4 regions of the Oceanobacillus alkalisoli genome follow, and region 2 is predicted to be linked to each of the others. Evidence: riboswitches for the same ligand, from Rfam matches in the RefSeq annotation. Region 2 holds a riboswitch; each other region holds the start of a gene.
What was found. Region 2 has a riboswitch for S-adenosylmethionine ahead of L3V42_RS03460 (LLM class flavin-dependent oxidoreductase). Riboswitches for the same ligand answer to the same signal wherever they lie in the genome.

Region 1 (8,076 bases), on a different contig from region 2:
CCCAAAGTTTGTCAAACAGTTTGCAAATGTAGGGGAAATCATGCAACAAGCATTCCAGGATTATATAACCGAAGTCAAAGAAGGAGCTTTTCCCGGTGAAGAGCATATTTATACTGTTTCCGATGAGGTCATTGATAAATTATATTAAGGAAGAAAATTAAAGGAGCTATGTATCATGCAAATTGCATCAACCATCAAGGATGTTAAAGATGTGGTGAAAAAGTGGAAAGAAGAAGGCTATACCATTGGCTTCGTACCGACAATGGGATTTTTGCACGAGGGACATGGAAGTCTGATTACTGCTGCAAGGGAAGCGAATGAAAAGGTGATTGTTAGTATTTTTGTCAATCCCATGCAGTTTGGGCCAAATGAGGATTTTGATAGTTATCCCCATGACTTAGACAGGGATAGTAAGATTTGCGAGAACCTAGGAGCGGATCTTATTTTCCATCCGACACCAGAAGAGATGTATCCGGAAGCTTTTTTTACGTATGTTGATATGTCTGTATTGACGGAAGAACTCTGCGGATTAAACCGCGAGGGTCACTTCCGTGGGGTCTGTACAGTCGTGAACAAATTGTTTAATATTACACAGCCGGACCGTGCGTATTTCGGTGAGAAAGATGCGCAGCAACTGGCGATTATCAAGCAAATGGTTAAAGACTTATGCATGAATGTGGAGGTCATCGGTTGTCCGACGGTCCGGGAGGAAGATGGCTTGGCAAAGAGTTCCCGTAATACATATCTTTCTCCTGAAGATAGGGAGGCGGCTTTGATTGTAAGTAATACTATTTCTTTTGGCGCAAACTTGGTAAAAGAGGGAGAAACAGATGCAGAGAAATTGATTGCTGCAATGAAAGCGCATCTCAAAACTGAACCGAAAGCAGAGATTGAATATGTGAAAGTAGTGGATGGTGAAACCTTGCAACCAACTTCAACGATTCAAACCCAAACTTTAGTTGCTGTAGCGGTACATATTGGAAAGACAAGACTAATTGATAATTTCAGTGTTCGGTAAGTAAAAGACCTAAATTGAAAAGAAGGGGCATAGCGTATTATAGATGATTAATCGTTATGTTCCCTTTCAACTAACCTAGTCGTTAATTAGTCGAGCAACTTTCTATTAATAACTAGATAGGTAATGGATAATAGAACCAGCATCGCAACTACAAGAACAGTTGCTTCGTGTGGATAATCAATAAAGCTATGAATCATTACTGAAAAACCTAAAAGCAGAAAGAATAGTCCGCCTGTGATTTTCCCTAATAAAAATTTATTCTTAATGTTTTTTTCATTAAATCCAGCTAATAGCCATGTTTGTTTTTTTACAGCCACCAGGTAAGAAATAAGTAAAAGGGCTATACGAATCATGAATAATCCGTAGTTCATCCTTCAGCCTGCTTGAACAGTGCACTAGTTAGAATACCAAATAGTATCCCTCTTCGCACGCCAACCGAAAATTGCGCACCGCCCCTGGACAGCCTCGCACGCTAACCGAAAATTGCGCACCGCCCCTGGACAGCTTCGCACGCTAACCGAAAATTGCGCACCGTCCCCGGACAGCCTCGCACGCTAACCGAAAATTGCGCACCGCCCCCGGACAGCCTTGCACGCTAACTAAAAATTGCGCACCATCCCTGAATGACGAACTTCTTCCGAGGAAACTCATCAGCTGCTCTAGAAAGCGAGGGGTGTCTGGACTGCGGATCCTAAAACAAAACACTCACGCTGAATGAAAGCAATTACTAATTCTCTTTTTTATTATCAGGTGTTGGGGGTTGAGTTAATAACAATCGAAACCTTTGGTTAAGCTATTATTAATACTAGCTTGATCAAATGACTCTGAGGTGATGATATGTTCCTGTCAGGAAAGATTATATCAGGAGAATTTGACGGCAATGCGAATGAGTTTTCTATACAAAAAATAAAACATCTAACGACACAAACAACGATAAATGAAAAACAGTTAGAAAGGCTTTATCATTATCTGAAAAACCACCAAAAAGATACAGAAGACCACGTCATTACGTTGTATGATCAACTGCCTATCCGATTGAGCCAGGAAGAAATGAACCTACTTGTCGATGACCTTGAGAAAGTGCAGGAAATGTACCTTGACACATTCTGAATGACCGATTATAATAAGAATGATTTTTACAAGAAGAAGGAGCATTACTGAAAAAATGAGACAACAATTCCTAACTTTGAACCAATAATTGAATATGGTCAAAGACTCTGTTTGTGCTGCGGAGTAATTGGGATACGTCTGTCCTTTATTCATAATTTTATATCAAGTTATGGAATAGTTATATACTTTATAATGAACCCTACGGATAATTCGATGCATTGGTGGAAAGGCGGCTTTGTTCTGTCTTTCCTTTTTAGTTTTAGTGGCCCCCATGTATTTAAGATGTATCCCTTACTTTCAACCACAGGCAGCTGCTTGTGATTTTTTATTTTGAACAAACGATTGAAGGAGGAATTTTTTTGCAGATTTTATTATTCTTTTGATGTGAAAAAGTAACTGAAAAACATAGATATACGATACATTAAAATAAAATTAGAGGTAAAAATAATGAGCAAATCAAAAGAAAAAAATTATGAATTTCTATCAGAAGATCCGAATGTCAAAACATTGCCGCTTATGGCAGCGTTGATCATCGGAGCATTTTTCGCGATATTGAATGAGACACTGTTGAATATTGCGCTCACGACGTTAATGGCAGAGTTCGGTATTACGCTACCGACTGTACAGTGGGTCGCAACAGGATTTATGTTAATGATGGGGATTGTTATACCAGTATCTCCATTATTTATGCAATGGTTTACGACAAGGCAGCTTTTCATTGGGACGATGACGGTCTTTACAATTGGTACAACGATAGCGGCAATCGCGCCGACATTTTCCGTCTTGCTTACTGGCCGGTTGATTCAGGCGGTCGGTACTGGAATGTTGATGCCGATTATATTCAACGTCTTTTTACTTGTGTATCCTCCACATAAAAGAGGGAAAATCATGGGAATTGTTGGGTTAGTTATTATGTTTGCACCTGCAATCGGACCAACACTTTCGGGAGTTATCGTTGATTACTTGGGTTGGAGATTTTTATTTATCTCTGTCCTCCCATTTGCTGTATTTTCGATTCTTTTTGCCTTGAAATATTTGGTGAATGTATCGGAAGTGACGAAACCGAAGATCGATTGGCTCTCCATTGTCTTTTCAACGGTAGGTTTTGGTGCAACAATATACGGATTCAGCTCGGTTGGAGAGAGTGAGGCAGGGTTTTTAACACGTGATGTTTTAACTGCAATTATCATTGGGGTGATTGGAATCATTCTCTTTGCCATCAGACAATTTAAGCTGGAAGAACCGTTGATGGACTTGCGCGTGTTCAAATTGCCGATGTTCACGCATGCAGTAATCATGTTCATTATTATTGTGATGACGATGTTTGCCTCAGAACTTATCTTACCGGTGTTCATGCAGGGACCAATGGCTCTTGCACCAGCAATGGCTGGAATGCTGCTGCTCCCGGGAAGTATTTTAAACGGGATTATGAGCCCATTTATGGGCGCTTTATTCGATAAAGTTGGTCCTCGGGTGATGATGATACCTGCGACAATTGTGCTTGCCGGGACGATGTTTATGTTCAGCCGAATGACAGCTGATACGCCGCCTTGGGTAATAATCGTTGGATTTATGCTCATTATGCTTAGCGTATCTGCAACGATGATGCCAGCTGAAACGAATGGATTAAACCAGCTGCCGAAGCGGTTATATCCACACGGTACGGCTGTTATGTCTACGCTGCAGCCATTAAGCGGTGCAATTGGAGTCTCCGTATTTATTAGTATTCTGAACTCCAGACAGGCAAGTTATCTGGCAGGAGTTGCGGACCCAACGTCAGCCCAATCGCTAAGTCAAGCGATGGTTGTTGCGGTAGAACATGTCTACTTTATTATCTTTATCATTACGCTTGTTGCTGTCGTCTTGTCCTTTATTGTTTACCGGGCACGTCCGATTGAGGAAACGAATATTAAATAAAGGTTGACAATTATCTAAAAGCTATGTAGAGTATAGCTAATAACTTAATAAGCAAATTTTCTTATCGAGAGAAGTGGAGGGACTGGCCCTGTGAAGCTTCAGCAACAGACATTTATATGTACTGTGCTAATTCCAGTAGCATTATAAGCTTGAAGATAAGAAGAGTAGACACGATACTAGAATCCTCTTCTTATTTTAAAGAAGGGGATTTTCTTATTTAGTTAAAAAATATAACGAAAAGGGGCAGTATGATGACAACACTTACGAAAGCGCCATTCAGAGCAGATCATGTTGGAAGTTTATTAAGACCAGAACGGATTAAACAAGCAAGGGCAGATTTTCAAAATAACAAGATTTCAGCAGAGGAATTATATGCGATTGAAACGGAGGAAATTACCGGAATTGTTGATAAGCAGATTGAAGTTGGTTTAGAGGTTGTAACGGATGGAGAATTCCGTCGCAGATTCTGGCACACTGATTTCCTTGAGCATTTAAATGGCGTGGAAGGTTATGTTCCTGAGCATGGTTATAAATTTAAAGGGGTAGAAACGGAAAAGTACACGATTCGGAATAATGGAAAAGTGTCATTCAACCCGAACCATCCGTTTATCGAGGACTTTAAAGTGTTTAATCAAATCGTCGATGGGCGTGCAGTCGCAAAACAAACAATTCCGAGCCCGAATCAGTTGTTCCACCCTGGTATGATCGATGAGACGGTTTACTCTGATATTGAAGATTATGCAAAAGATGTTATTCAAGCGTACCGGGATGCGATTCAAGCGTTTTACGATGCGGGAGTCCGCTACTTGCAATTGGATGACGTATATATTGCGGGGCTTTCTTCTCCGGAAAAGGAATTCCCAGAAGAAGGCTACTCGAGAGAACAATACATTGACTTAGCTCTCCGCGTAATTAATGGAGTGTTAGATGAAAAACCGGCGGATTTAACCGTTACAACGCACTTATGCCGTGGGAATTACCAGTCTACATACATGTTCGGTGGTAGTTATGATTTAATCGCACCAACCTTGCTTGCAAAAGAAAAAGTGGACGGATTCTTCCTGGAATATGATGACGAGCGTTCCGGGGATTTCAAAGCACTCGCTCATATCCCTAAAGGTGGGCCGCAAGTGGTGCTTGGCTTGGTTACTTCGAAATCAGGTGAACTTGAAGATAAGGAAGAGCTGAAAGCACGGATTAAGGAAGCAACACAATATATTCCAAAGGAGCAGATTTGTTTAAGTCCCCAATGCGGGTTCTCATCAACCCACCACGGGAATAAATTAACGGAAGAGCAGCAGTGGGAGAAATTACGTTTTATCGTTGAGTTATCCAAGGAAATCTGGGAAGATTAATAAAGGGAATTTGATTTTTCTAATAGAAATATGTATTATAGGAACTATAAATCTTAAATGTCAAGGAGAATGAATGAAAATGAGACTACGATTCCAAACTTTGAACCGGTAACTAAATACGTTCAAAGACTTTGCTTATTTAAGCAGAGTAAATGGGATTAGTCTGTCCTTTTCATTAATCTTCATTTTTATATGTTATTTGTTATCAAGAGGAAGGCGGCTTATTCTGCCTTCTTTTTTTGTGCGTTTTTTACTGAAAGATGGAGTACAGGAGGAAAATTATATGCAAATGTTATTATTCTTTTAATACGAGCTCGCACTAAACTTGAGCTCGTATCGATCCTAGCTATCGATACGAAATAGAACAATTTCGGGAGGTAGCAAAGATGGAAAAAATATGTTTTGAATTAGAAAATATAGCGTTAACTTATTTTGACCAAACGATAGTAGAAATTGAACGTTTAGCAATCCACCAGTTTGATCGGATTGGAATCGTCGGGAAAAATGGTGCAGGAAAGAGTACGTTATTGAAGTTGCTTGCTGGAATGATTCAGCCAGCACGTGGCAAGGTGCATCGTCATGCAGACTTTGCCTATTTTGACCAATTGTCGGAACCGGAGCAAAGTGAAGTTGATTATGAATTGATCGGGAAATTAGCGATTCCGGAGACTTCAATTGATCACTTCAGCGGCGGGGAGCAGACAAGATTGAAGCTGGCACAAATTTTTTCCGATTATCACGAAGGCTTACTGCTGGATGAGCCGACGACACATCTTGATGCAGACGGAACTCAGTTTTTTATTGATGAATTAACGTACTACTATGGTGCCCTTGTGCTTGTAAGTCATGACCGTTATGTGCTTGACAAGCTAGTGAACAAGATTTGGGAAGTGGAGGACGGTCGTGTAAAAGAGTATACAGGAAATTACTCGAACTATACCGCGCAAAAAGAACAGGAAAGAAGTCAGCAAGCGGAAGAACGTGAAAAGTATCTAAAAGAGAAATCACGCCTCTTGAAAGCGGCCGAGGAAAAGATGAAGAAGGCAGAGAAGATAACCGAAGCCAGCAGCCGAACGTCTAAAAAGGAAACAAAAGCAAAGGCGAATCGAATGTTTGAGACGAAATCAAAAGGCACAAGCCAAAAATCCGTCGAGCGAGCAGCAAAAGCACTGGAAAAAAGGGTCGAACAACTGGATGAAATCGAAGCGCCAAAAGAAGAACAAATCATCCGTTTCCACCAAACGAAAGCACTTGAGCTTCATAATAAATTCCCAATCATGGCAGATCGCTTGAAGCTGCAGGCAGGGGGAAAGACATTACTTGAAGAAGCGAGCTTTCAATTCCCGCTTGGTAAGACGATTGCAATCACGGGAAAGAACGGTTCTGGAAAAACAACCTTACTCCGCCATATAATGAACCAAGGCGAGGGGCTGACCATCTCTCCGAAAGCTGTATTCGGAGTTTATGAGCAGCTGGACTATAAATTTACGAAAGATGCAACCGTCATCGATTATATGAAAGATCATAGCGATCACGCAGATAGTAAAATCCGTTCCGTTCTGCATGCTATGAATTTTACAGGTAATGACTTGAAGAAAAACATCAGAGATTTGAGTGGGGGAGAAGCAACTCGTTTAGTGCTCTGTCAGTTGTTTTTAGGCAGGTATAATCTATTGATTTTGGATGAGCCGACGAACTTTCTGGATGTGTTTTGTATTGAAGCGTTGGAGCGGTTTTTAAAAGGTTACGAGGGAACCGTTCTTCTTGTGTCGCATGACCGGACCTTTGTTCAACATGTGGCGGATTGTGAGTATCGTTTGGAAGGTAAGAAGTTAAATTTAACAATATAAGAGCTTTAAAGTTATGTTACTCAAATCCCGCTTTTGTCCGATAGATCTCTTCTATGAGCCACTTTCCATGGTGTTATAACCGTTTGTGTCTCGTAGAGCTCATTTATGAGGCATTTTCATGGATTTATAGCCGCTTGTGTCTCATAGAACTCATCTGTGAGCCACTTTCATGGATTTATAGCCGGACGTGTCTCATAAAACTCATCTGTGAGCCACTTTCATGGTTTTATAGCCGGATGTGTCTCATAGTTTCGCCGCCCACCAAGTCCAAGTCATAATTACAAGGAAAACATTTAATAAAATTAAAGAATAATCGAACCTTTTCATCCTAATTATTGTATAAGAAAGTAAAGGATGAAAAAGGAGTTTGATAATCGATGGCGTTAGGCTGGTTAATAAGCAGTGTTGTGGCTGCAATTTTAGGGGCGATTTTCGTTATAATCATAGCTACAATGAATAAAAAGGTCGTCCGAAACAGATTGGGGAATATTGACTTTAAGAAATCCGATATTTATTTCCAGTGGACGAGATGGGATTATGTCATCATTATCGCTGCTAGTTATACATTTTTATGTATAACAGGCCTGTTCGTATTTTTGTTGCGGGGTGATAATATCGATAGCCCTTGGATACAATTTTTTATTCATCAAACCTTTGTGTTTTCTCTAATCACGTTTATTTGGTTCGTCACGAGAATTGCATATGTCTTTAAAGGAATCAAAGAGCGGTGGTCCGATGAATTCGAATAAGGAAATCAATTCCCATATGGAGAAGCAAGATCCGTACCCGGTAGAAACACTTTTTGTAACTTATAAAACTGCCATCT
Region 2 (8,076 bases):
GTTCATTATAGTGATGGACATGATGTTAAGACTTTTTTCGAATGATAGAGGGTTCTAATCGCTCGGGCGAGATAGATTCCTTTTTGTTCGAGTAAATAGAAGGGCGCTAATTGCTCGAGTGAAACAGATTCCGATTCTTTCGGATGAATAGAGGTGCTCTAATCGCCCGAATGAAGCGGATTCCGGTTCATTCAAGTGAATAGAAGCGCTCTAATCAACCGAATGCACCGAATTTCAGTTCATTCGGGCTGAGAGATCTTATGAACATCTAAATTTCATTGTCCTTGCTCAATTTCGCCAGTGAAACTCACCAGTACGATCATTAAACTTATCTATCAAAACATCTTAAGTATCTTTCATTCTCTATAACCCCTCCGCTACTTTTTAAAGTACCATTTCCACAGAGAAAGGCCGATAATGGCATAGATGATAAGTGAACCGTAGAGCCAGACGGATAGCATTTCATTAACGAACATGGATCTTTCTCCCTTCATTCTGCTTTTGCTAAATCTTCAGCGACTTGCTGCTTATCTTTCATAATGAAAGCGAGTAGAATCATAGAAACGATTCCGATACCCGTGGCGACTGCACCGGCCGTCATCGTGCTTGGTATGATTCCGCCAAAGTATAAAATCAGATAAGCGAGTAAACCGATAATCATGGAACCTTCTGCTGCCCGGGGTGATGCTTTCCGTTTTCCATACACCGCATATAAAATTGGTCCAAGGGTTCCAGCTGCAATCCCGGAAATTCCAATCCACATGACGTCTCCCATATACATCGGTGGTTTGAGAACAATGAGAAATGCGAGCAGCCCGACAACTGGTACTGCTATTCTACTAATCCGTAATGCTATCTTTTCCGCCCTTTCATCATCTACTTGAACAATTCCGCGTTTTACGAGGAATTTCAGGAAAATATCATTCGCAAAGACAGTGGAAATCGATACGAATAATCCATCTGTCGTGGACATCGCCGCAGCAAGAATCACCACTCCGAAGAATGCGACAATAATAGCCGGGAATGCCCATGTGACATATTCCATTAAGGCTAAGTCGGCAACGATATCTGCTGGTCCGAGCGCAACTCTACTATAAAGTCCACCGAATAAAACAACGACACAGAGAGAAGCCGTGATGACGTAGGTGAGAATCATTTTCCCTAGATCTTTCTCATTTTTCAAGCCCAATACTTTGTTAAATAGATGCGGAGCTGAGGCAAACGCCCACTGAATCGTAATCGCACCGATAACGGCACCAATCGAATAAAAATGGGCAGAATCGGGGTTAAATACTTTCACCAAATTGCCATCTTGCGCAGCTAAATTGTCTACTATTCCGGAGAAAGTGGCTGTAATCCCGTCATTCCAGAAAATCACAATCCCGGAAATGAATACGATAATTCCTGCAATCGCCATTAAGATGACTTGGATCGCATCTGTATAAATATCTGCTAATGCCCCTCCGCCGAAAACATACAGCACAACAACGGCCGTAATGAGAATGAGTCCGACTGTATAATCCAACCCGAGTAAATATTCGAAAATCCTTGCACCTGCTACAAACTGGGCGGCGATATAGAAGATATTAAACAGTAAAATCAAGCCTGTCCCTACCCGTAAAATATCACTATTATAATAGTCGCCTAACCAATCCGGCAGGGAAAGGGACTGCTGCGTTTTATTTAGTGCCCTGATTCGTTTTGCAACCATCAAGACCCCGATGGCTCCTCCGCCAATCATGGCGATCACTAACCAGAGGTTGGTCAGCCCCCAATCATAGGACCAGCCGGGATAACCTAGAAACGTCGCTGCACTTAAATAGGTGGCAGCAAAAGAAAGGCCGAGCACAACCGGGCCAAGTCCTCCACCGATCGCAAAGTCGCGGACGCTTTTTGTTTGCTTCGTTCCGAGTAAGCCGAGTGCCAACATAATCCCAAGAAACAATAGAAAACCAACCCATGTATAGACCGTTACACTGTTCAAGATTTTCCTCCTTCCGATAAAGCATTTTAAAACTTTTTCTCGCGTTTATTATTTTACTAGTGTAGAAATTCTTTTTGCCGGATGATTCGCAGGTAAACGAGCGGAATCGGTATCAAACAGGTTTTCCCGTAATGTTTTTCCTGTGTATTCCTTCCGGTAGATGCCGCGTTTTTGCAATTCCGGTACGACATGATCGACAAACTCACGGAACGTTTCCAAGGAATAGCTTTGTGCGATGTTAAATCCGTCGACATCACCTTCTGTTGCCCATTCTTGGATCCGATCTGCAATTTGCTCTGGTGTCCCAATGAATTTCGCTGTTCCATTGCCGAGGCCATGATTTTGGATTGCTTCTCGTAATGTCCACTTTTTATTCGGGTCCTTCGTATACATGTCCAGATTCCCTTGAACAGCTTCTGTTTCAATATCTTCAATATATTGATCCGGGTCATATTTCGAGAAATCAATTCCTGTATGACCGGAAAGCATTGCTGCCGTTCCTTCATAACTGACATGATTCTTCAAATCCTCGTATTTCTCGTAAGCTTCTTCTTCTGTAGAACCGACAATCGGCAGAACCATTGGGAAGATGCGAACACTATCTGCATTTCTTCCTTGTTCGACGACCCGCTTTCGTAAGTCTTGGGAGTAATTCCTCTGCGCTTCAAGAGAATGTCCTTTCGTAAAGACGCCTTCCGCATGTTTCGCTGCAAAATCCCGCCCCCTTGGGGAAGCACCAGCTTGGAATAATACCGGTGTACGCTGTGGGGATGGTTCCGTTAAATGAATTCCCGGTACATTGAAAAACTCCCCGTGATGATTGATGGCATGAACCTTCTCTGGATCTGCAAACGTATCTTTCGCTCTGTCATGCACTACCGCGTCATCTTCCCAGCTATGTTCCCAAAGCTTATAAACGACTTCTAAAAATTCATCCGCCCGGTCATACCGCTGACGCTTCGGCAGACGCCCAGACAAGCCAAGGTTAATCGCTTCACTTTCCAAATAGGAAGTAACAACGTTCCATGCAATCCGGCCTTCCGTTAAATGATCCAATGTAGACAATTGCCGCGCCAATGCATAGGGCTGGGCATATGTAGCGGAAACGGTTGGTGCAAAGCCAATATGCTCGGTTACTTGTGCCATGGCAGAAATAATTAATAACGGATCATGGGCAGGCAACTGAACCGCATGGCGGATTGCTGCATCATGACTGTTTCCATAAACGGAATAGGTTCCTAACACATCCGCGATAAATACAGCATCAAATTTACCACGTTCCAATACTTTCGCTGTTTCCGCCCAGTAGTTTAGACTATTATGCTTCCGTCCTTCATCTTTTTCATGTTTCCATAGTCCAGTAGAATGTGGGGATGGTGAATTTTGAATGAAACCGTTTAAATGAATTTGTTTCTTGTTGCTCATTTTAGCCACTCCTTTTTTGTTTTCTTACCTTTCTTAATGAATTTCATAATACGTATTTAATGCTTCACCATCACCATATGTAATTGAGTTGGTTCGTTCCCAACTACATATGGTGATGGAAAAGCCGACTTTGGTAATTATGAAATTCATTCTTCTCACTACCATATATTACTTTTCCTATCTTTTTAATCAGATTTAGGGCAATGAAAAAACTCTCCCAAGATGAGGAAGAGTTTGTTTGATAGCTTCACCCCTCATCTTTCAAGCATCTGCTTGCTGGAATTAGCACCTTATTACGAAACGTAATGGTTGCCGCGGGGTCAACGGACCAGATTCCTACCCCGGCTCTTGATAAAGGTAATTCATATGTGATTAGTAAGAATTAAATATCATTCTACATAATGAGCAGGGTGTCTGTCAACAGTTAATTTTCAGAAAAGGTCTTTCCTACCAGTTAATGGGGAAAAAAATCCCCTGTAAAGCAGGTTGTCTGCTCTACAGGGGATTCCTTATACTTACTTCAATCGTTTTGTTAACTCATTTTTGATGGAGTCGTCAACTGCTCCGGTTCCTCCGAAGATGGAGAGACTCTGGAATTTTTGTTTGTTCATATAGGCTGTAACAGATGCCGGGACGCTATGATGGACGAGTAAAATTGCACTGTTCTCTTTCGCTGCAAGTACTCCGCCAGTCAATGCATCAGCATAGTTCTGACCAGTTGCGACATAAATATGCTTGCTGTCTACACCAAAGTGTTTTGCAATTGCAATATTCGTTTCATAACGGTCCTTACCGCTTAAACGCTCGGCTTTCGGCAATGCTTGTGCTACCTTTTTAGAAACTACCGATTCTCCGCCAACGACAAGCGTTTCTTTCACGCCGAGTGATTGCACTGCGGACTCGGTCGCTTTTGCAACACGGTCATCTAGTGTTAAAAGAATTGGCAGACCTTCTTTTGCTGCATAAGATGCGACGGAAAGTGCATCAGGAAAATCCATGCCATTTGCTACGACTACTTTTTTCGTTCCATTTGGTGCAATTTTCTTAGCGATCAATGCTGCTGTTTCGAAACGAGAATCACCATCGATTCGTTCTACTTTCAGTCCCGCTTTTGTTAATTCATTTGCTACTGTTTTACTTACCGCACCTTCTCCACCAAGGATGATCGCATTCTTCGCACCAAGGCGTTTGATTTCTGTGAGACTGTTATCCCATAGTTTGTTGCCTGGTGTCATTAGAATGGGTGCATCCAGTTTATGAGCTAGCGGTACTCCTGCAAGGGCATCTGCAAAATCATCGCCACGCGCGATAATGACCGTTTCTGCTTTATCCCAGCCTCGTTTACTTGCTTCCACTGCTGTGTCGTAGCGCATGTATCCAGAGATACGCTCGACTTGTTTTTTCACGATAATGGTTGCTGCTTTACTTTCGTTACCAGCTTTATCTTTTGCTGTTACGGTAACTTTCGTATCTGCAGCTTGTTTTTTAATCGGCATTTCGAATGTACCGTCAGATTCAGCAGTCACGCGACCGATCTGCTGATCGTTAGCTGTTGCAACTACGACAGATGCTGCTTCTGCTGTTCCAGTGATTTTCGTTGATTGGTCTATTAGTTGGTTAACTGCAGGCGCTTCTGGAGCAGTTACGTCTTTTACAACAACTTTACTTGCCTCGCTAACATTTCCTGCTTTATCTGTCGCGGTGACGACGATTTCTGTTTCAGCAGCTTGTTTAGCGATTTTTATTGTAAAATTACCGTTCGCGCTTGCTGTCGCCTGGCCAATTTCCTCATCTGCTACTTTTGCAATGACCGTTGCATTAGCTTCTGCTTTACCGGTAATTTCCGTTGATTGGTCGGTTACTTCATTAACTTCTGGAGCTGTAGGTGGTGTGGTGTCTGACACCGTTATCTTCGCAGCTTCACTTTCCTTTCCATTCTTTCCAGCTGCAACTACTGTCAACTCTGTTCCCGCAGTTTGTTTTGATATAGCTAGGTTGAATGCACCTTTTGAGTCTGCATGACCTATTACTAATTCTTTTCCTGCAGCACTTACTTTAATGACAGCGTCTGAACTTGATGTACCAGTTACTTTTTCATCTTGGTCTGTCACTTCATTAACAACTGGAATCGCTGCATTCGTAATTATTTCAAGAGTATTTTTTTCGCTTTTATTTCCACTATTATCTTCAGCTGAAATAGAAAGATTGTAATCTTTATTAGCTTCTAGGTTAGTGAATGTATAGCTATTTTCTCCAGTATATACTTCATCAATTTTCTCATCATTTACATATAAATTATAGTGTGAAAGATCAGCATCGTTAACGCCTTCCCAAATTACATTGATAAAATCTGACCCGTACTGGTCAACATTAAAATCTGATACGTTATTTGGTGGCAAAACATCAGCAATGCTTACACTCTTGTATGTTTGGCCGCCAAAAATATCGACCAATTCAAACTCCACGCTATTGGACGTGAAATTATTTAATGTGACTGTAAAGAATCCTTTGTCATCTAAAGTAACTTCTTGTCCTTGAACATATACTTCAAGGAATGGTAGTGTTTGACCTTCAATCATTACCGTACCTGATTCATTTGTTAAATCATCCGTAAACACTACAAATGGAACATGATAAGGTTGATTACCAACATGTACAGAGTAAACAGAGTTTGGACCAGATAATTTAACGCTTCCATGGTAATATGGTCCACCAGTTGTTCCATAGCTTACATTTTTGGCATATAGTGTTCCGCCAACTGATAATCCTCCGCGAGCATCTAACGCGCCATAAACATATAAATCTCCTGGTACGAATCCATAACCGTTAACAATAACAACTGCATCTGGTCCAATATAGACATCGTTGTCAAAAGCAGCAAAATTCCAAGCCTGACTATTTAAAATAACGTCATAGTCCTGCTCAGTTTGTTGAGCAGAAGCTTGGTCTTCCTCTTCAATAATTTCAAGTTCTTCAAAAGTTAGAATTTCTCCAACTTGATCCGTTGCAACATCCTCCGCTTGAGCTGCCAATATAGAGCTTGGCAGGAAAACATTAAGAAATAAGATTAACACCATAAAGCCGTATGTAATTCTACTAAACTTTCTTTTCATCCAATTTCCCTTCCCTTCTGTTATTTTTTCCCTATACCCATTATAGGTGAATCGGGTATATTTTACTAGACAAATAGATAGATAACTTCTATACTTCAAAATAAGTTCATACTGATAACCCTTACAAACTAAAATTAAACACAAAAAAACACCCTACAGAGTATTAGGCTACTCTATAGGATGTTTTCGTAGATTCATACCGAACTTATTCGTTCAGGTAGTCTTCTAGAGCTTGTTTAACATCGTCACTTACTGCATTTTGACCACCAAAGATTGCAGAGAAGTCAACGTCATTTGCTTCTAGGTAAGGTGCGATTTCTGCTGGGATTCTATCATGTACTAATAGAATTGCAGATTCGTCCTTAGCTGATAGAACTGCTCCTGTAAGAGCGTCAGCGTAATCTTTACCTGTAGCAATGTAAAGACCAGCGTCTGCAAAGTCATAGTGTTCTAAGATCGCAACGTTAGTACCGTAACGGTCATCACCAGCTAGACGAGTTGCAGATGGAAGAGCTTCTTCTACATCAGCGTTAACAACTGCTTCTCCACCGACTACTGTAGTTTCAGCTACATTGTACTCATCAAGGAGTGCTTGAGTTGCTTCTGGTACACGGTCATCCAATGTTAATACAATTGGAGTTTCTGTTTGAGCTGCGAATGAACCAATTGTCAGTGCATCCGGGAAGTTTAGTCCGTTTGCTACAACAACTTCATTCAGTTCGCCGCCGTTTAATTCAGCGAATGCTTTTGCAATTTCTGCTGCAGTATCGAAACGAGAGTCACCAGCTAAACGATTGATATCAGGAACTGCTGAAGCTAATCTGTTATACGTTTCTGGAGCAATTGCACCTTCTCCTCCAAGAACGATTGCTTCGTCAGCACCGAGTCTTTCGATTTCAGCTAATGTTTTTTCAACAATTTTATCATTGTCTGTTGTTAAAAGAATTGGTGTATCTAGTAAGTGTGCTAAAGGAACACCTGCTAGAGCGTCTGCATAGTCATCACCACGGGCAACGATTACGGTATCAACAGAGTCGTCTTCCCAAGCTTGGCTAATTTCAATAGCTGTGTCGTATCTGCTATGACCGAAGATACGCTCAAGCTCTTCTGGAGATGGTTCTGGTTCTGGTTCTGGCTCTGGTTCTGGTTCTGGAGCTGGCTCTTCCGCAATTGCATCAACTACTGCTGAAGCATTTACTAGTCCATGACCGAATCCATTGTTAACTTCTTCAGAGAATTCATCGTTCGTTAAGTTTGTTGCTGTTTCAGTTAGAACATTTTCAATTTCTTCAATTGTTGCGTCAGCATTTGCTTGTTTAGCAAGTGCTACAACACCCGCAACTGCTGGAGCTGCCATGGAAGTACCGTCAGCCCATGCAACATCATCAATAGGGTAAGAAGATGGAACTGTTACACCTGGAGCTACAACTTCAGGTTTTACTTCACCATATGGTGATGGTCCTTTTGCTGAGAAATCAGCAAGGCTGTTATCCTTATCAATTGCACCAACTGTAAATGCTTCTGGGTACAGTGCTGGAACGAAGATCGATCCTT
Region 3 (8,076 bases), on a different contig from region 2:
GCTCGGTATGATAATAACCTAAAGGATCTGTATGCACTCCTCTATGAGCTTGGTGATGAGGAGACGAAAGCACATATCGAGTCCATCGGTATTCTGAACGAACCAGGTGATAATTTAGTTTAAGAAGAAAGTGGGGGAGGACCTCACTTTCTTTTTTACATATGGTACAATGAAGCAACCTAAGGAAATAAAAAAGACGAATAAGCGGAATTATTAATACATCAAAGGTCGTGTTTTTGTTTGATTACATTTAGTGATTTTTATAATAATAAGGTGCAGTTATCCTTTCAAGATCATCCTTTTTCCAAAGATCCGAAGCATGTTTTAGTCATCTGCAGACACCGAGGAAAGTGGCTGCTAACAAAGCATAAAGAACGAGGACTGGAATTTCCAGGAGGAAAAGTTGAACCTGGAGAAATCGCAAATGATGCTGCTGTAAGAGAAGTGATGGAAGAAACTGGTGGAGTCGTTACCAAGCTCCATTATATTGGACAATATTTTGTAGATGGTAAGAAGGATTATGTCATAAAAAATCTTTATTTTGCCGAAGTGAATGAATTAAAAGAGCAACCAACCTACTATGAAACAGATGGTCCAGTATTATTGCTGGAAATCCCTGAGAATGTCAGATTTAACTCATCCTACAGTTTTATTATGAAGGACCGGATCATTGAACATGGGATTGGATATATCACAAAGAATTTTTAATAAGATTAGGCTGGGAAATAACGATTCTGATATGAATTAAATCCGAACAAAACTGCTAACCAGCTCCGGGAATATACGGAGACTTCTGCAGGAAGAAAGGCATCGGTGAGCCCCCGTAGCAGGCTTGCCCGTGAGGAGGATCACCAGCCGCCTGCGGAAAGCGAAGTATATTCCCGGAGCGGTGTCGATGCTCTTTATTATGATTAATTCGGATTTATATCCATGCTAAGAAATTATGTCCCAGTCTTATTTTGTATGCTTCATCAGCCAGGCCTCAAGCTTTTCTACTCCTTTATACATTAATGCTGCTAGGATCGCGATGATAACAAGACTCGCCATTACTAATGAAAAGTCAAACACTTGGAAACCATAAATAATTAAATATCCGAGCCCTTGCTTGGAAACAAGATACTCTCCAACAATAACACCCACCCAGGATAAACCGACATTCACTTTCAGCGTAGAAATCATCACTGGCAGTGACGCGGGGAAAATTGCTTCTTTGAAGATCTGTGATTGATTTGCCCCAAAACTGCGCAGTACCATTGTGTAATTCCGATCAACTTCTAGAAATGCCCGGTAGACGACTAAGGTTGTGACAATAACTGATATAATAAACCCCATTGCGATAATCGATAAATACCCGGGACCAAGGGCAACAATAAGGATTGGTCCAAGAGCAACTTTCGGCATCGCATTAAAAATGACTAAATATGGGTCCATAATATTTGCAAATCGGTTAGAGTACCATAATGAAGTGGCGATTAACACACCGCCAATAGTCCCGATGAGAAAGCCGAGCAATGTTTCAAATAATGTAACCGATACATGGACAAATAGACTGCCGTTCGCAATTCGTGTTAGAATTAAATCAAAAATCTTGGAGGGGGAACTGAATAATAACGGATCGATAATGTACAGGCGGCTGCTAATTTCCCAACAGAGGAAAAAAATAACGGCAATACCTACTTGCCAGGTTAAGACAATTTTTCTCTCTTTTTTCAGTCCTTTTTGATACGCTTCGTATAATTGTTCATCTTTTAGAGGTTTCATATTCCTTCACCTGATTTTTCTTTTTTCTCTAACTCTTGCCAAATCGTATCGAATATTGGTTGAAATGCATCATGCTTTCGTGCAACTATGGGAGATTCTGCCCGTAATTCCGTTGGCACATCATAAATTTTTACGATTCTGCCGGGGTTTGCCTCCATCATGATGATTCGGTCACTCATTGCAATCGCTTCTCCAATGTCGTGGGTTACAAGAATCGTTGTTTTCTCATATTGATTAAGAATTGTTGCAACAAGATCTTCCAATTTCAATTTTGTCTGAAAGTCAAGGGAGGAGAACGGTTCATCCAGCAGGAATATTTCTGGATTGTTCATCAGTGTTCGAACGAGTGCAGCACGTTGTCTCATGCCCCCGGATAATTCAGTCGGGTATTGGTTTTTTACGTTCGATAGTCCAACCTCTTGAAGCAAAACATTTGCCCGATCCTCTATCGCTTCGTCTTCGCGTTTTTGAATTTTTGGTCCAAGTAACACATTCTGTAAAACCGTTTTCCAAGGAAATAGATAATCTTGCTGCAGCATATAGCCGATTTCTTCTTTGCTTTCTTTGATTGGAACCTCGTGAATAAAGATATCTCCAGAGGTATGCTGAAGTAACCGGGCGATAATGGAGAGGATCGTTGACTTACCGCAGCCACTTGGTCCAAGGATGGAAATGAATTCTCCTCGTTCTAACGAAAAGCTAATATCTTCCAGTGCTTTCGTGTAACCATTTTTGGAAAAATAATGATGGCTGATACCGGCAAGTTTTAAAATCGTCATAAATATCCCTCCTATTCATTTATCACTTCTTCTGCAATATCTGTATTTACCAACTCTTCATGGGGAGCATCAATTGGGAGTTCACCAGCTTCATCCATAATCGTTTTTAAATTCTCCCATTCTTCTTCATCTAAATATGGATCATTTGCGAAAGAATCCTGATTTTTATAGCGTTCAATCGATGAGGCGAGAATGTCTTGGTCGGTATCTTCAAAATAAGGGGCAATCACTTCAGCAATCGTTTCGGCATCGTTTTCTTCCACCCATTGCTGAGCGCGATAAATTGCTCGAGTAAACTTCTTCACGGTGTCTTCATTTTCTTCCAGGAAGCTTTCTTGTGTCATAAAGACGGTATATGGGACCTTGCCGGATTCTTCACCGAATGATGTAATAATATGTCCTTGGCCTTCTTGTTCAAAGACACTTGCCGTTGGTTCGAATAATTGCACGAATTCATAGTTGCCAGACTGGAAAGCGCTCGGAATATTGGCGTAATCAATACTTTGATCCAAGATGAGATCATTGTGCGGATCAATGTCATGCTTTTTCAATACAAATTCTCCAACCATCTGTGGCATACCACCAACACGCTGGCCAAGAAATTCTTTCCCTTTCATATCATCCCAGCTGAAATCCGGATAAGCTTCTTTTGCAACAAGGAACGTCCCGTCTGTTTGTGTGAGCTGGGCGAAGTTTACGGCATAGTCACGAGAGTCTTGTGCATAGACATAGATTGATGTTTCCGACCCGACTAGGGCAATATCGGCACCACCGGATAAAAGAGCAGTCATCGTCGTATCCCCACCCCAAGTCGTTTGCAGTTCAACATCCAATCCTTCTTCTTCAAAAAAACCTTGTTCCAGTGCTACATATTGAGGTGCGTAAAAAAGGGAACGTGTAACCTCAGCAAGATTAATTTTTACTGTTTCTGATTGGCAGGCAGTAATGAAAAACAGGAAGCCGAGCAAAAGTAAACCTTTTATTATTATTTTCATATTGTCCGACCCTTTCGCATGATAGTAGGTAGTCAACTACATTCTATGCCTGCGCGGTGGAATTGTGCAGAAGACAATGGGTAGAAGAATAAAAAAACATCCGATTTTTATTAAAAATCGGAAGTTCAGCAAAGTAACTATTAATGAAATTTATTCTGGTGTAACCGTCCAAACTCCCACATCAAAACTTCAGGTCTTTCGAGGAAGGTTAGGTGGGAAGAAACATGGACTAACACGCAGTGGGATTGTAAAGAATTCCCACTGAGTGAAGTTTCACTTTTATATTTATCCTTTTGGGATGAGGATACATTGTTACCCTTTATACACGGGACCTGCTTTTTTGATTGCATCACTCACGTTTTCGAACTTCGCAAAATTCTCATGGAATTTTTTAGCAAGTGCTTTCGCCTCTTGCTCGTAAGCTGCTTTGTCCTCCCATGTATTTTTTGGGATAAGTACTTCATCAGGTACACCTGCTACGTGTACAGGAATCTGTAAGCCGAATACAGCATCGGTTATTGTTTCGATATGGTTTAATTCACCTTCTAGTGCGGCATGGATCATTGCACGTGTATAGGATAGCTTCATCCGATTTCCAACACCGTATGAACCACCAGTCCAGCCTGTATTTACGAGGAATACGTTGGAATTATACTGATCAATTTTTTGGCCAAGCATATCCGCATACTTCGCTGGTGCAAGCGGCAGGAATGGGGAGCCGAAACAAGCGGAAAAGGTTGCTTCCGGTTCTGTCACGCCTCGCTCTGTTCCTGCAAGCTTACTTGTATAACCGCTTAAGAAATGATACATTGCCTGTTCTTTCGTAAGCTTACTGATCGGCGGCAATGTTCCAGATGCGTCAGCTGTTAAGAAAATAATTGTATTCGGATGTCCAGCAACACTTGGAGTGATGATGTTATCAATATTATCCACCGGATAAGCTGCCCGAGTGTTCTCTGTCAGACTCGTGTCATCATAATCCGGTTCACTTGTTACGTTATCGATTACAACGTTCTCAAGGACAGAACCGAAACGAATCGCATTATAAATTTGTGGCTCTTTCTCTTCGGAAAGGTTCACACATTTAGCGTAGCAGCCGCCTTCAATATTAAAGACACCATTTGGACTCCAGCCGTGCTCATCATCGCCAATCAGCCTGCGGTATGGATCAGCGGAAAGTGTTGTTTTTCCAGTTCCTGAAAGGCCGAAGAACAAGGCGACATCCCCTTCTTGACCGACGTTTGCTGAGCAGTGCATCGATAGAATATCTTGCTGTGGCAGCAGGTAGTTCATGACAGAGAAGATCGACTTCTTAATTTCACCAGCATACTCTGTACCGCCAATTAATATAACACGCTTTTTGAAAGAGATGATGATGAATGTCTCGGAATTCGTACCATCTATTTTGGGATCTGCTTTAAAATGCGGAGCGGAAATAACAGTAAACTCTGCCTGATGTGTTTCTAGCTCTTCTTCTGTAGGTGTTATAAATAGTTGCCGGGCAAAAAGATTGTGCCAGGCAAATTCATTAATCACTTGAATTGGCAATCGATATTTTTCATCGGCTCCGGCAAAGCCTTGGAACTGGAATAATTCTTCCTTATCCATTAAGTAATTAACTACCTTTTCGTGTAACTTATCGAAGGAAGCTTCATCGATTGGCCGGTTCACAGCACCCCAATCTACCGTATCTTCCGTAATCTCGTCTTTTACAATAAATTTGTCTTTTGGTGAACGGCCTGTATATTTACCTGTAGTTGCAGTTACTGCCCCTGTTGAAGTTAGAACACCTTCATTCCGGTCTAACACGCTTTCCACCAGACGAGCCACTGAATAGTTTCGCTTTAAATTCCCGTTTTCCAATAGTTGATTTGTCAATGATTTCTCCACCATTTTCATTCTTATTCTCCCGCCTTTTAGAAGGTTTTGTTGAAGGAAGACTGCAAACTTCCTTATCACTTATCTTAAATCTGACATTAGTATAACACATTAAAATGAATAGTCCATACTAATTAAAAAATATTTTAAAGAAATACCGGGTATCTGTTACAGTGTGTTATTCTTTTTGTTGGAAAGCGATTGCAATATGTTGCTGTTTATTTGATTGTAACAAAGAATAAGCGGTATGGAAATAAAACTGGTAAAAAATAATGAAATATGATACGCTATTTTGCAGTAATCGATTATTAAGTAACGAATCCTTTTTAAATAAGGTTATAATAATTTCAATTCTTATTCAGAGCTGGTGGAGGGACAGACCCGGTGAAGCCCAGCAACCTCACAATTTGTGAAAGGTGCTAATCTGTTGCAAGGAATATTCCTTGAACAATAAGAGTGAAAGGCTATTGAATCCTTTCCTCATGATTGCAGGAAGGGATTTTTATTTTCATGCTTTGAATAATGGAACGAATGAAGATTGGGTTCCGTTACATATTACAAAGGAGAGAACAAGCCATATGGCTGCAAATCGTCGTTTATTTACTTCAGAATCTGTAACAGAAGGGCATCCGGATAAAATGTCGGATCAAATATCGGATGCGATATTGGATGACATTTTAAAAGAAGATCCAGATGCTCGTGTAGCATGTGAGACAGTCGTTACGACAGGAATGGTACTTGTCGCAGGGGAAATCTCAACAACAACGTATGTCGACATTCCGCAAATCGTTCGTCAAACAGTGAAGGATATCGGGTATACTCGTGCAAAATATGGATTTGACTATGAAACTTGTGCGGTCATTACTGCGATTGATGAGCAATCATCCGATATTGCTGGCGGAGTTGATAAGGCACTTGAAGCACGAGAAGGAAAAATGGAAGAAGAGATGGAAGCAATCGGTGCAGGAGATCAGGGATTAGTATTCGGTTATGCAACGAAAGAAACAGAGGAATATATGCCGCTTCCGATCAGTCTTTCCCATAAGCTTGCAAGACGCCTTGCAGATGTACGTAAAAATCGGGTATTGGATTATTTGCGCCCAGACGGGAAAACGCAAGTTACTGTTGAATATGATGAATACAATCGACCGGTTCGTGTGGATACAATTGTTGTTTCTACGCAGCATCATGAAGAAGTTACAAATGAGCAGATTGATTCTGATATTCGCGAGCATGTGATTAAACCGGTTATACCGGAAGCGCTTCTGGATGAAGACACAAAATATTTCATTAATCCATCTGGCCGTTTTGTGCTAGGCGGTCCCCAAGGGGATGTCGGATTAACGGGCCGGAAGATTATTGTGGACACGTACGGAGGTTACGCACGCCATGGTGGGGGAGCATTCAGCGGGAAGGACCCGACAAAGGTGGACCGTTCCGGTGCGTATGCAGCTCGTTATGTAGCGAAAAACATCGTAGCGGCCGACCTTGCTGGAAAATGTGAAGTACAGCTTGCCTATGCGATTGGGGTTGCAGAGCCTGTGTCCATCACAATCGATACGTTTGGAACGAGCGAATATCCGGAAGAAGTATTAGTGGAAGCTGTGCGCAAGCTTTTTGACCTGCGACCTGCTGGCTTAATCCAAATGCTTGATTTACGCAACCCGATTTACAAAAACACAGCAGCATACGGGCACTTTGGCAGAACCGATATTATTTTCCCGTGGGAGAAGCTGGATAAGGTAGAGGAACTGCAAGGAATAGTCTGTGCAAAATAAAAAGCACAAAGGCGCTTGCGCCGGACTTGTCTAGTACTAGCAACTTTAGTTAATCACTCCATTTTTATATGGAGTGAAAAAAGAGCTATTCCGTTAAATCGGGATAGCTCTTTTTGTATAAAAAAATTTATCACGCATTAACGTTCTGTAATCCCCCTACCTCTAAACATGAGGAAAGTCCAAAATGTGAAGGTGGGGGATGAAACAGTCCGTAAATCCCTGATTCTGTTCAACTAACATTCAGTGACCTCACTTCATGTTAGTATCACTTTATTTTTCACCTAAATCCGTATGTTCTTTATAGTATTGACCTTTCTCCACGTAGGATTTTCTTACTCGTTCCATTTCTTGATAGTCTGCTTCTGTAAGATCTCTTGCATATTTTGCAGGGTTTCCCATATATAAAGTGTTTGGTGGAACTTTCTTTCCGGGTGGAACTAGACTTCCCGCCGCTACAAATGCATTCTCTCCGATTTCTGCTCCGTCCAGGATAATTGCTCCCATACCGATTAAAGCATTTTTTTTAATGATGGCAGAATGTAAGGTGACTTGGTGGCCAACCGTTACATCATCTTCAATAATAAGCGTATTATCTGGACTTTGATGGAGAACAGTCAAGTCTTGGATGCTGACACGTTTGCCGATTCTTGTCGGTGCAACGTCTCCCCGGATGACGACATGAAACCAAATGCTCGACTCTTCGTCGATCGTAACATCTCCATTTATAACAGCGTTTTTTGCTACGAAGACGGAATCATGAATCTTTGGATACACCCCTTGATAATGATCAATCATACGAACACTCCTATTCCCTTATATTTTTTAAGAGCAATGTTGATAATAATGATAGTATAACAAATGGACGCGAAAACAATGAAATGATGT
Region 4 (8,076 bases), on a different contig from region 2:
TGTAACAAGCGCACGAGCGATTCCAACACGCTGCTTTTGCCCGCCTGACAGCTGTTCTGGATAATTTTCAGCCTTCTCTTCTATACCAACAAAACGAAGGATTTCATATACACGATTTTCTACTGCTTTCTTATTATATCCACTTAACAATAAAGGCATTGCTACGTTATGGAAAACAGTCTTAGAATGGACTAGATTAAAATGCTGGAAAATCATCCCGATATCCTTCTTCGCCTCACGTATTTCATGCTGGGATAGGTTTGCTAAATTCCTTCCCTCAACAATCACTTCACCTGATGTCGGATACTCTAATAAGTTAACGGTACGTAAGAGTGTACTTTTACCAGCTCCACTGAAACCTATTACCCCAAATATATCTCCTTTTTTAATCGTTAAATTTATATCTTTTAATGCTTCTACTTTATTCCCATTACTTTCAAACACCTTCGAAGTCTGGTGGAATTCTATCAATATAACCCCTCCTTTTCTTCCTCTGATTTACATTAAAATGCTGGAACGACTGCTTCTCCGTAATTTTCAAGGATGAACCCTCTAACTTTCTCCGTTGTCAACGCATCTATAAGCTTTTGAACCGGTTCACTATCCTTGTTGTCTGGCCTAGACACAAGCACATTCACATATGGTGAGTCGGCTCCTTCAATGATCAATGAATCTTCTAATGGGTTAAAATCAGCTTCAAGCGCATAGTTTGTATTAATTGCTGCAGCTTCCACATCATCCAGTGAATGAACTAAGAGTGGTGGATCGACTGGAACAAATTCTAGATTTTTACTATTCTCTGTTATATCTTCTAGTAAGAAGTCACCTGATTTCGTTTCATCTAATTCAATAATTCCATTATCTGCAAATAATTCGAGTGCCCTTGAGAAATTTGAAGGATTATTCGGTATGGCGATTTGTGCTCCCTCGGATAATTCATCAATTGAATTAATTTCCTTTGAGTAGATGCCAAACGGTTCAATGTGAATCCCTTCCACGACTACTAAATCCAATCCACTATCTTCGTTAACTTGCTCCAAATACGGAGTGTGCTGAAAGAAGTTCACATCCAAATCCCCATCTGCTGTCTGCTGATTTGTTTGAATGCCATCTGTAGTAATCACTATTTCTAAATCGATACCGTCTTCTTCCAAATCTGGTGCAATAAATTCCAATATTTCCGCATGAGGTACAGATGAAGCGCCAATCTTTAACGTAACTTGCTCATTCTCTGTAGTAGCTTCTGTTCCGCAACCTACAACTGCAAATACTACAATCATTATTAGTACTAAAAGAATAGTATTTTTGATCTTCATTTTGTTCACTCCTAACCGCTTTTTAAATGAGAATAATCACTTATTTCCATTCAGGTTCATTATTTAATTCTCTTTTTTTATCTTGTTTCAACTGGAATCCTTGTAGTAAAGACAGCGCACTTTCATACAAAAAGTAAGAAGCCTTAATTAATGATGATTCATCAATTGTAAAAGCAGGGTGATGCCAATCTTCATTTCCATTCGTTCCAAAGAAAACAAAAGCACCAGGAATTTGTTGCTGATAAAAGGCGAAATCTTCTCCCCCCATTGTCGGTTCTGGATCTACCGTGTTTAAGCCTTGTTGTTGTGCAGCTTGGTAGATAGTTTCTATTGTTTCTGTGTCATTTATCACTGGGGGCGGTCCGGGAAACCAATCAATAATAGCCTCTCCCGAATATGCACGGACTGTATTTTCTACAATAGTTTGTACACTTCCTTTAATTTCTTCGCGAATTCTATCATTAAACGTTCGTGTCGTTCCTTCCAAAGTCACCTCACCCGGAATGACGTTCCACGTAGTTCCGCCTGTTATTCTAGTGACGCTGACAACAGCACTTTCTAATGGGGATATATTTCTGCTTACAATGGAATGAAGCGCCGTAACCATCTGTGAAGATGCAAGGATTGGATCTTTACCATTCTGCGGAATGGCGGCATGACTTCCTTTCCCCTTAACTGTAATCCGAAAGCGATCGACAGAGGCCATCACCGGTCCTGCTTTTAAACCAATTGTTCCAACTGGTAACTCAGGCTTATTATGAAGCCCAATAATTGCCTCCACTCCTTCAAGTTGCCCGTCATCAATCACCTGCTCTGCTCCACCACCTATCTCTTCAGCTGGCTGAAAAATGAATCTAATATTTCCTTTCAGCTTATTTTGATTTTTTTTTAATAGATAAGCTGCTCCGATTAATGCGGCGGTGTGGAAATCATGGCCACAAGCATGCATCACACCTTTAACTTTTGAAGCGTAAGATAAGCCCGTCTGTTCCTCAATCGGCAGTGCATCGATATCTGCCCGAAGCGCAATTGTCGGTCCCGGGCTTTTACCTTGTAATTGTGCGAATACTCCGGTTTTTAAGCTTGTTTTCCTCACATGAATCCCAGTATCCTGTAATTGCTTTTGAATAAATTTCGTTGTTTCAAATTCTTGGAGTGATAACTCAGGGTACTGATGTAAATAACGCCTAATTGAAATTAAATATTCCTGTAAATCAGATTGAATCATACAATTATCCCCCTCTAAACATCTAGTCTATAGCATTTACATAAAATATCTTCTCTCACAAAATCCTTTGACTCATCTCTTCTAAAACCGAACCCCTTATAAAGTTGGATCGCTCCATCCATAAACTCAGTTGTATGCAAATACATATTAGATTGCCCAGAAGTTTTGACTTCATTGATGGCAGTTGCTAATAATGCTTTTCCAACACCATAACCTCTAGCACGAGGAAGAACTGCTAATAATCGAATGATTGGTGCTTGAATTTCAAGTTCCGGCTTTCCATATGCCTTTTCCGATGACTTAAATAGTTGCAAGCTACCTATAATTTCCTGATTCCGTTTGGCTACCAATATTTTATCTACATTTGGACTGTCAACGGATGAGACAATTTTCCTTGAATAATCCTTCCATCCTTGCGGCGAATAATAACGCTCATACTGTTGATAACTTTCGCTTAAAACTTGACGAAGAATCTCAGCTTCGTCTATAAACAACTCACTTACTATAATTGGATTGCTTATTAATTTACCCATCGTTACCCCCAATTAATTTATTTAATATATTGTGGATTCAACCTTCTTCGTTAATTGGAATGGACTTAGTAGTTGGAAGGAACGTAGACGTTCTTCTTTTTTCCGCAGCGGAGTGTGTAGAATAAATTCGTCTATTTTGTACGTTTCATGAAGTCGGTTCAATTCACCATTCACAAATTCTTTCGTACCAGCAATAATATCTGCCGCCTTTTCTTCTACTTCAAATGGGCCTTCTGCCTGACTTTTATATGCCTGCACTTGCTCTTTTGATTGAACGGTTAATGTCCTCCCATCATGCAGATGTAAGATATATAATTTATGGTCTTTTGCTAATTCCTCAGCTTCTTGTTGTGTAGGTGCTGCTAAGACTGCTAAAGCGACAATACATTTTCCCTCATTAAAATTATCCTTATAGGTTCGAACTGTTTCTTGAAGCAATTCCTCATCACTATTTAAGAAGCCTGCAAAAACAAAGTTAACCCCTAAATCCGCTGCAAAAGTTGCACTAACGGTACTTCCTCCAAGCAAATAAATTTCTGGCTTCTTTTCTGGCTTTGGTAAAGCCTGAATACCTGCAAGTGGGTGACTATTTTTGATGGAATCGTCAATTAAATCCCTTAAAAAGGTTAAGCGTTCATTAAAGTCATTTCCATTCTTTAAATTTCCATGTTGTAAAGCTCTTGTAGATAATGGTAATCCTCCAGGTGCTTTTCCAATTCCAAGATCTACTCTTCCAGGAGCAAGGCTTGCTAACAGATTAAAGTTCTCCGCAACTTTATATGGACTATAATGTTGTAACATCACTCCACCTGATCCTATTTGGATTGAACTTGTATGTGCCAACAAATGTGAGATTAATACTTCTGGTGATGAACCAGCTACTTGCTCCATATGATGATGCTCTGCCACCCAGAACCGAGAATAGCCCCATGCTTCTGCCTCTTTCACCAATTGAATCGTGTCTTGTAATGCATCGGTGGCCGTCTTTCCTTCAAATACTGGACTTTGATCAAGAATTCCAAGTTGATAGCTCATTAATTTCCCCCATTTTTTGTTACTTTTTAATTAAAAAAAGACAGCTTTCTATTCTAGTAGATTAGAAGGCTGCCTTTAGTTGTCTAATCGGCATATTTATCACTCATTAACGTTCTGTAATAGCTCCACTGAATGATATCTCACTTCATGAAGTTCGCTGTTTTTTACCTTGTGGCTGGTAACGTTTTTTCTCTGTTGTTTCTATTTGGGTAATCTCATCATCATGAACGGTTATAATTAAGTTTCCATATTTTAATTTTTTTAATTCAGTTACGATGTCTGCGATTTTTTTATCATTAACATTTGCCACATAATCCCCCCTTTCCAGAGTATTTTTTAATTTAAAACTAAAAAACCCCTTCTTTTCAAATAAGAAGAGGTTTTAATTATACTTATCACCCTTCTTATCTACCAAGCACATCGGCTTGCTGGAATTGGCACAGTGCTTCAAAAAGTCTGTTGCCGAGGCATCAAAGGGCCAGTCCCTCCACCTCTCTGGATAAGAAAATATTTATTTAATTGTATTCGAATACGTTATAGATCTTTACATAACAAACGATACTCACTATAAAAAGATTACTTTTATTCTGATATTTCCTATAGTAACACTCAGGATTTACAATGTCAAGCATACTTTAAACATAACCGAAATTCGAACTTTATTAGTTATCCGTTGTAAGTTAATGCTACCTATCCTAAGAAACACTAGCACTTATGACAATATATTATGATATAAGTGGTAATTTATTTTCATTAACATGAACAGAAATCTTACACAAAATTTATTCTAGGTTAATGAATTTCATAATACGTATTTAATGCTTCACCATCACCATATGTAGTTGAGTTGGTTCGTTCCCAACTACATACGGTGATGGGAAAGCCGACTTTGGTAATTATGAAATTCATTCAAGTAAGTAAAACCTGAACTTGCCTATAATAATTTCGCCATATTATATTCAACCACAAATTCATCATCTATGAGTAAAGAGTGTCTTTTTGTCCCTTCCATTTCAAATTCAGCCTTCTTATACAGCGATAATCCGGCTTCATTCTTCGTCGCAACGGTTAACTCTAATCGGTGAATATGATGCTGCTTAGCCCAATGGTCCAACTTTTTAAATAATTTCGTTCCAATTCCTTGCTCTCTTTTGCCTTGCAATATGCCGATTACAATATAAACAGAATGCTTATTTCTTCGGGCTTTTCCACCTATGGCGAAAAGATAACCCACTAAATCTTCATCCATTTCCGCTACAAGTATTGTAGAATTTTCACTGGCTTGCATACTTTCAATCATCTCTAATTGGTTATCTGCTTGAATCCTTCTTTCATCAGCTTCCCAAAGCATGTACTTTGCACTATTTCCAACCTCTTTTATAAGATAAGCTAACTTTTCTGCATCTGGTGATTTAACTCCCCTAATGATCAATCGTTTTCTCCCCTTACTCTATTTTGTTGTAATCAATCTTATTACAAAATACAATTTTAATTTTAAAATATTTCCTAAATCCCCCTTGACTTTTACACGGAATCTATGTAGAGTAAAAATTACCAAAATTAAATATGTAATTCTCTTATCTAGAGAGGTGGAGGGACTGGCCCTTTGATACCTCGGCAACAGACTTTTTGAAGCACTGTGCCAATTCCAGTAGCGTTACGCTTGAAGATAAGAAGAGAAACCGAAATTGTAATTAAACCTCTTCTTACTTAAGAAGGGGTTTTTTAATATTTTATTTTAAAAAATAAGGAGGAGAAGTAATGAAACGTACTTTAGAACAAAGGTTGAAAGATGGAACAGTTATTGTCGGAGAAGGATATTTATTTGAATTGGAGCGGAGGGGCTATTTACAAGCAGGGTCATTTGTGCCTGAAGTTGCACTAGAAAACCCAGAAGCACTTAAACAGACCTATAGAGATTTTATGAATGCCGGGTCCGATGTAATCTTAGCATTTACGTATAATGGTCACCGAGAAAAACTTCGCATTATTGGTAAAGAAGATTTATTAGAGCCACTAAACCGGAGTGCCATTCGTTTGGCGAAAGAAGTAGCCAAAGAACATCCAACTGAGGAGGCACTTGTTGCAGGAAATATTTCAAATACAAATATTTTTGACCCAAATGACCCAGCTTCTAAAGAACAAGTGAGAAGTATGTTTGCAGAAATGGTGAAATGGTGTAAGGAAGAAGGCGTTGACTACATTGTTGGTGAAACATTTTATTATCATGAAGAGGCATTAATTGCCTTGGAAGAAATTCAAAAACAAGGTATACCTGCAGTCATTACGCTAGCCTTATTTGGAGAGAATATTCTAAGGGATGGATATACTGCAGATGAATCATGTAAGATTCTTTCTCAGGAAGGTGCATTAGTTGTTGGTCTGAACTGTTTCCGCGGACCGGATACAATGCATTCATACTTAGTGGACATCCGAAAAAATGTAGATGGCTATGTGGGCGCTCTGCCAATTCCATACCGTACGACAGAAGAAAATCCAACATTCTTTAATTTGCCTGATGCTGGATGTAGCTGCACATTGCCGACGGAAACAACTTTCCCGACTGCACTTGATCCGCTTTACCATAACCGTTTCGAATTAGCCGAGTGGGCAAAAGAAGCAAAAGATATTGGGATAAATTATATCGGCCTATGCTGCGGGGCTTCACCTGCAATGCTTAGAGAAGTTGCAGAGGCTGTCGGGGTTGAAACCGTGAATTCAAAGTTCTCTCCTAACATGGAGAAACACTTCTTATTTGGTAATGATGAAACACTTAAAAAGCACAACACAGAATATCGTACAAAGGCATAAGAGCATAGCTGATTTTAAATAAGTACCCAGAAGAGAAACTGAACATCTAATTTATTCGAATGAAATAGAATATAGTGCATACGAGCGATTAAGACTTCTCTATTCATTTAATCGTCTTTAAACAAAAAAAGCTCACCCTGCTAAAATACATTTGCTGCTGCCAGCACAAATCGATAGGGTGAGCTCTCTTCAATTTTTCTTAATCTAGCTCAATCGCTGTGGCCACGCTAACTCTTTCTTTGGTAATTCCATCTACATTATCCATTGCCCATTTAATAAATTCTATGACTCAACCGATTCAGATCAACTTAAATAAAAATTTTTAATTCCAAATCCTGGTAGTTTAGAAGATTTTATTGAACTAGTTGTTCTAGCAATGCAAAAAAGGGGTATTTACAGAACCGAATATAAAGGCCATACTTTTCGAGAACATCTAGGCTTAATATAATAGAATGTTTTTACTGATTCAGGTAGTAAAATAAGGAAAGCGGATGGTATTTATTAGGATAAATATATATTGGAAATAAATTGTAGGAGATCCGAACCCTTTTTTCGAAAGAATTCGGATCTTTGATGGGCGCCTGCATGAAATTATAACTTGGTAGCGGTATCCATTACAGACTTGGCAGCAGCCAGCGTCCTTGGTAGATATCCCCCACCTTAATAGCAACAAAAAGCATCCATTTTGTTCATCTTCTAGCATTTTCCTCAGCTTAAATTCTTTTTAAAATAACCAAATTAAAGATTTTGTTCATATATTTGCTGAACAATATTTTTAATTTCAGATCATCTCGCTCTTACAAGCGAGATGATAAAATAAGACTACAAACTATCATAACCATTCTTTTTTATATGACTTAGCCTTTCTCTATTTGAATTAACATTGCTTAAATGTGTTAAGACCACATATTATCCACGTCAATATCGTTTCGTTTATATGTTGTTGACTCGAACATTTTCTTTTCTTTAAATCCGAATATACTCGCAATAATGATTGCCGGAAATGCAACAATCCGTTTATTATGCACCGATACATTACTGTTGTAGTTGCGTCTTGCTGCCGATAATTTATCTTCAATTGCAATGATTGCTTGTTGTGTTTTACGAAATGCCTCATTAAATTTTGGATCAGGATAATTTTCCATCGTTGCCA

Region 1: linked by a shared signal. The riboswitch ahead of L3V42_RS08975 (5-methyltetrahydropteroyltriglutamate--homocysteine S-methyltransferase) and the one ahead of L3V42_RS03460 (LLM class flavin-dependent oxidoreductase) in region 2 are both predicted to bind S-adenosylmethionine.
Region 3: linked by a shared signal. The riboswitch ahead of metK (methionine adenosyltransferase) and the one ahead of L3V42_RS03460 (LLM class flavin-dependent oxidoreductase) in region 2 are both predicted to bind S-adenosylmethionine.
Region 4: linked by a shared signal. The riboswitch ahead of L3V42_RS11095 (DUF2292 domain-containing protein) and the one ahead of L3V42_RS03460 (LLM class flavin-dependent oxidoreductase) in region 2 are both predicted to bind S-adenosylmethionine.

The regions. Positions count from the first base shown of each region.
Region 1 is NZ_JAKNRA010000005.1:86,285-94,360, reverse strand. It holds gene panB (3-methyl-2-oxobutanoate hydroxymethyltransferase) at 1-148, shown strand, start outside; gene panC (pantoate--beta-alanine ligase) at 176-1,018, shown strand; gene L3V42_RS08990 (DUF3784 domain-containing protein) at 1,105-1,389, opposite strand; gene L3V42_RS08985 (hypothetical protein) at 1,856-2,128, shown strand; gene L3V42_RS08980 (MDR family MFS transporter) at 2,576-4,045, shown strand; SAM riboswitch class I at 4,104-4,207, shown strand; gene L3V42_RS08975 (5-methyltetrahydropteroyltriglutamate--homocysteine S-methyltransferase) at 4,294-5,400, shown strand; gene L3V42_RS08970 (Msr family ABC-F type ribosomal protection protein) at 5,787-7,250, shown strand; gene L3V42_RS08965 (hypothetical protein) at 7,628-7,999, shown strand; gene L3V42_RS08960 (RNA polymerase sigma factor) at 7,986-8,076, shown strand, end outside.
Region 2 is NZ_JAKNRA010000001.1:759,776-767,851, forward strand. It holds gene L3V42_RS03455 (sodium:solute symporter family protein) at 491-1,984, opposite strand; gene L3V42_RS03460 (LLM class flavin-dependent oxidoreductase) at 2,033-3,409, opposite strand; SAM riboswitch class I at 3,661-3,767, opposite strand; gene L3V42_RS03465 (cell wall-binding repeat-containing protein) at 3,925-6,522, opposite strand; gene L3V42_RS03470 (cell wall-binding repeat-containing protein) at 6,728-8,076, opposite strand, start outside.
Region 3 is NZ_JAKNRA010000007.1:146,181-154,256, forward strand. It holds gene L3V42_RS10810 (hydrolase) at 1-123, shown strand, start outside; gene ytkD (RNA deprotection pyrophosphohydrolase) at 241-708, shown strand; gene L3V42_RS10820 (ABC transporter permease) at 955-1,761, opposite strand; gene L3V42_RS10825 (ABC transporter ATP-binding protein) at 1,758-2,540, opposite strand; gene L3V42_RS10830 (ABC transporter substrate-binding protein) at 2,552-3,535, opposite strand; gene pckA (phosphoenolpyruvate carboxykinase (ATP)) at 3,848-5,434, opposite strand; SAM riboswitch class I at 5,765-5,870, shown strand; gene metK (methionine adenosyltransferase) at 5,992-7,191, shown strand; gene L3V42_RS10845 (gamma carbonic anhydrase) at 7,462-7,986, opposite strand.
Region 4 is NZ_JAKNRA010000008.1:33,917-41,992, forward strand. It holds gene L3V42_RS11070 (methionine ABC transporter ATP-binding protein) at 1-471, opposite strand, end outside; gene L3V42_RS11075 (MetQ/NlpA family ABC transporter substrate-binding protein) at 504-1,310, opposite strand; gene L3V42_RS11080 (amidohydrolase) at 1,357-2,544, opposite strand; gene L3V42_RS11085 (GNAT family N-acetyltransferase) at 2,559-3,077, opposite strand; gene L3V42_RS11090 (LLM class flavin-dependent oxidoreductase) at 3,099-4,112, opposite strand; gene L3V42_RS11095 (DUF2292 domain-containing protein) at 4,258-4,422, opposite strand; SAM riboswitch class I at 4,514-4,618, opposite strand; gene L3V42_RS11100 (GNAT family N-acetyltransferase) at 5,047-5,544, opposite strand; SAM riboswitch class I at 5,687-5,788, shown strand; gene L3V42_RS11105 (homocysteine S-methyltransferase family protein) at 5,874-6,923, shown strand; gene L3V42_RS11110 (LemA family protein) at 7,820-8,076, opposite strand, start outside.